Regions from separate parts of the Bacillus sp. ABA4_010 genome, predicted to be linked through region 2. Evidence: predicted binding sites of a transcription regulator. Region 2 holds the regulator's gene; the other holds the start of a gene.

Region 1 (2,378 bases), 1.2 Mb from region 2:
TCTTCAAAAAGGTGTGCCGATCACTTTATCATCGGACTCTCATTTTCCAGATGATTTAGGGAAGTATGTAGCTGAACATGCAGCGATGTTAAAACAGTTAGGTGTAAAAGAAGTGGCCACTTTTGAAAGAAGAAGGCGAATCATGAAAATGATGGAATGAAGATGTAGTACTATTTACGAGAGAATAAAAGCAAAAGGAAATATTGCTGCAACCTGATTGGTACAAGAAGACAAGTAGTGTACGGTTTGGCGTGTACTTTTGATTTGCCTGCTGTCAAGCATTGACTTCCCTGTTAGTTGAAGTTTATAGTGGAGTTTAAGCTAATACTGGTATATTTCTTGATTAGGTAACTATATCGACTGATTTAGAAAGCCCGATATGACGTAAGATAGTGATGTCAAACTTTCTAACCTTTGAATGATTATTCAGGAGGTGTGAAGAGCCTCTTGCAAACGCCCTTCCATTAAATAAAGCGGTGTCGAATCATGAAGTGAAATATAGACGGGAAATATACTGCTTTTTTGTTAGGGGGAAGTAACGATGATGAGCAAATCGAAAGGAACAATTGAAGCGGAAATAAGCAAGGCTTTGACCCAATGGGAAAAAGATTTTCTTGGACGAGGGTCTGTATCGGTTAAGGCAGATATTTTACGCGATATGATTATCGTCAGTTTGCGTGGTATTTTAACACCTGCGGAATACTCGCTTTGTGAAACGAAAGAAGGAATTCTATCAATCAAAAAAGTTCGTTCGGATTTGATTGAATTAGGAATAGAAGATTTACAAAAGATTATTTTTAACATTACTGGAGTGGAAGTGAAGAGCTTTCATACGGATATCAGTACAAAAACCGGCGAACGTATTATGGTGTTTAAACTAGAGGAAGAGCTGGAGAAGAAATTTTAAAAGTGACTGTTGCAAGAAGTGCTGTTTGAAAAATTTGTTTTTTTTCAAAGGGCACTTCTTTTGTGTACAGAGATGGTAGTCAGTCTTTTCATCTTTTGTTCAGTTCAGCTATCCTTGACAAGCTTTTACGTTTACTTGAGTTGTCACAAATTAGTTATACAAAAGTCACAGATTAGTCAAACAATAAGTCGGAAGGAACTAGTGTTATTCGTTACAATATACTTGTGAAGTGGTGAACAATCACTCAAGTCATCAGATGACATGATGATATGTTTAGGGGGGATATTTATGACAGAACTATTTTTAGCAAGGCTTCAATTTGGGGCGACGACGATTTTCCATTTTTTATTCGTGCCGATGTCCATCGGGCTCGTATTTATGGTTGCTTTAATGGAAACGTTCTATGTCGTGAAAAAACAAGAGATTTACAAGAAAATGGCCAAATTTTGGGGGCATTTATTCTTAATTAACTTTGCAGTAGGGATCGTGACAGGGATTATCCAAGAATTTCAGTTTGGAATGAACTGGTCTGAGTATTCTCGGTTTGTTGGAGATGTATTTGGAGCCCCGCTGGCTATTGAAGCATTGCTTGCCTTTTTCATGGAGTCTACGTTTATTGGGTTATGGATTTTCGGCTGGGATCGATTATCGAAAAAGGTTCATTTAATGTGTATTTGGCTTGTATCGTTCGGTACGATGCTGTCCGCTCTTTGGATTTTAGCAGCCAATTCTTTTATGCAAGAGCCCGTAGGATTTGTGATGAGAAACGGCCGAGCAGAAATGACTGACTTTTTTGCATTATTAAAAAACCCGCAGCTACTAGTGGAATTTCCGCACGTTATTTTTGGAGCGTTAGCGACCGGTGCGTTCTTTATCGGTGGAGTAAGTGCCTATAAACTATTAAGAAAGCAAGAGGTTGAGTTTTTCAATAAATCCTTTAATATGGCGATGGTAGTCGCGTTAATTGCTGGATTGGGTGTAGCTTTCAGCGGTCATTCGCAAGCACAGCATTTAATGGAGTCACAGCCAATGAAAATGGCAGCAAGCGAAGCTTTATGGGAAGATAGCGGCGATCCGGCAGGTTGGACTATTATTGCTGGAATTGATGTGGAAAATCAAAAAAATAAATTTGAACTAACCGTTCCTTATGCGTTGAGTTATTTGGCGTATGAGAAATTTTCGGGAGAAGTTCCAGGGATGCTCACGCTCCAAAAGGAATATGAAGAAAAATATGGTGAAGGAAACTACATACCGCCGGTAAAAACCACCTTTTGGAGCTTCCGAATTATGGTTGGCGCAGGGCTTGTGATGATTTTAGTTGCCATGATGGGGATTTGGTTCAATTTCCGTGAAACATTAATGGAAAAGAATATCTTTTTAAAAATGATGGTAGCCCTTATCTCTTTCCCGTTTCTCGCGAATACCGCAGGCTGGATTATGACAGAAATTGGCCGTCAGCCATGGACGGTGT
Region 2 (2,378 bases):
CCTCTATTAGTATAGGTTTAGTGTATCGTAATGTATGAATCCCGAGCAACTGTCCAATATTATTTATGCTGATATAATGGGAGAAGTAAGTCCATTTTTATCCAGATTGCTACCTATTAGTGTGTATGAAATGCAGGGAGCATAAGAGACAGATGGATGAAAATAGTGTATAGTCATAAATAGAGGAGGAGAAGATGTGAGTTTGACGCATTTTAACGATCAAGGTAGAGCGAAGATGGTTGACATCTCGGAAAAGCTTGAAACGTTCCGCACAGCTGTTGCGGTTTCCAGTGTAGAAGTGAATGAAGAAATCTATCAAAAAATAGAGAAGCGAGAGATTGGAAAAGGAGATGTGTTAGCGGTTTCACAAGTCGCTGGAATTATGGCGGCTAAGAAAACGGCTGATGTCATACCGATGTGTCACCCTATTGCCTTAAAAGGGGTAGACATTTCTTTTTCATGGAGTCAAAAAGGAGCAAATTATTTACTAAATATTCAAGTAGAGGTCAAAACTAAAGGAAGTACAGGAGTCGAGATGGAAGCGTTAACTGCTGCTTCTATATGTGCGCTGACGGTTTACGATATGTGCAAAGCGATTGATAAAGCCATGGTAATCGGACCTACATATTTAGTAGAAAAAACAGGTGGGAAGAACGGAGATTTTAAGAGAGAGAATTTATAATATATACAGGCTTTTGGATTGTGGGAGGGAACCATGAATACTGAGCAATTAAAAATACCACAAGCAACTGCGAAGCGATTGCCTCTTTATTATCGCTTTTTGAAAAACTTGCATTCTTCAGGAAAACAACGTGTTTCTTCAGCTGAATTAAGCGAGGCTGTTAAAGTGGACTCAGCAACCATTCGTAGAGATTTTTCTTATTTTGGAGCACTTGGCAAAAAAGGTTATGGCTATAATGTCAATTATTTGCTATCCTTTTTTAGGAAAACGTTAGATCAAGACGAAGTCACGAAAGTAGCCCTCATTGGAGTGGGAAACTTAGGAACCGCCTTTTTAAATTATAATTTCATTAAGAACAATAATACGAAAATTGAATTTGCTTTTGATGTTGAAAAAAATAAAGTAGGCACAAATGTAGGTGGAGTACCCATTTATCATCTAGATGATTTAGAGGAGAAAATTACGGGAGAGATTTCAGTTGCAATTTTAACGGTGCCAGCAAGTGCAGCGCAACAAATTACAGACCGCTTAGTTAAAAGTGGAATTAAAGGAATCTTGAATTTTACGCCAGCTCGTATTAGTGTACCAGACTCTATTCGCATCCATCACATTGATTTGGCAGTGGAACTTCAATCACTTGTGTATTTCTTAAAGAACTATCCGCAGGATCTTTAAACAGGTTAATTAAGATGAGAGGAGACAGGTATTTATGGGTTTAGGATTTGGTAGCTTTTTATTAATTGCCCTTGTCGCATTGCTTATTTTTGGACCAAAGAAATTACCTGAGCTTGGAAAAGCAGCAGGTCATACGCTAAAAGAATTTAAAGATGCAACTAAGGGATTAGCAGATGATGATGACGATAAGCGCAGCGAAAAGTAAGGAATGAGTGTTATGACGGAACAAGAAATGTCTGTGTATGATCATATTGGAGAGCTGCGAAAGCGGGTAATCATTACGATTGTCTTTTTTTTAGCGGCTACCATTGGATCATTTTTCTTAGTAAAGCCGATTATTTTATATTTGCAACAGGCAGATGAAGCGAAGGAATTAACGATGAATGCCTTTCGGCTGACTGATCCAATTAAAATCTATATGCAGTTTGCTTTTATCATCGGATGTATTTTATCTTCGCCCATTGCTTTGTATCAACTATGGGCCTTTATCAGTCCAGGTCTTTATGAAAAAGAACGAAAAGTGACTTTAAGCTATATTCCCGCTTCATTGTTTTTGTTTTTAGGGGGCATTTCATTTGCTTATTTTATCTTGTTTCCATTTGTCGTTCATTTCATGACAGGGCTGGCGAATGATTTAAACATTCAACAAGTTATTGGCATTAATGAATATTTTCAGTTTTTGCTGAAGCTGGTTCTGCCGTTCGGTTTATTGTTTCAGCTTCCTGTTATTGTTATGTTTTTAACAAGGCTAGGGATTGTGACACCGATGTTTTTAGCGAATGTGAGAAGGTATGCCTACTTTTTCCTATTGGTCATTGCTGCGTTCATTACGCCGCCTGACATTATTTCTCATCTAATGGTCACAGTGCCGTTACTGCTTCTTTATGAAATTAGTATTATCATCTCAAAATCTGCTTACCGTAAAGTATTGAAAGCTGAGCAGGAAGCTCAAGCTAACATGTAACGAAGCAAAAGGGCCCTTCGCCAATGTTCAATTGGTAAAGGGCCCTTTTACATAGAT

Evidence for each region. The regulator Rex, encoded in region 2, represses fermentation and respiration genes when NADH is low (regulators of the CRP and FNR family bind a similar motif). The targets are predictions, from matches to a motif close to TTGTGAAATATTTCACAA.
Region 1: ACXAEO_RS13730 (cytochrome ubiquinol oxidase subunit I) is a predicted target of Rex. The motif match lies at 1,130-1,147, and genes of this name have one in related genera.

What each region holds. Positions count from the first base shown of each region.
Region 1 is NZ_JBSWUN010000003.1:2,521,414-2,523,791, reverse strand. It holds gene ACXAEO_RS13740 (histidinol phosphate phosphatase domain-containing protein) at 1-160, shown strand, start outside; gene ACXAEO_RS13735 (Na-translocating system protein MpsC family protein) at 545-907, shown strand; gene ACXAEO_RS13730 (cytochrome ubiquinol oxidase subunit I) at 1,196-2,378, shown strand, end outside.
Region 2 is NZ_JBSWUN010000003.1:3,729,602-3,731,979, reverse strand. It holds gene moaC (cyclic pyranopterin monophosphate synthase MoaC) at 197-682, shown strand; gene ACXAEO_RS19605 (redox-sensing transcriptional repressor Rex) at 716-1,357, shown strand; gene tatA (twin-arginine translocase TatA/TatE family subunit) at 1,392-1,562, shown strand; gene tatC (twin-arginine translocase subunit TatC) at 1,575-2,321, shown strand.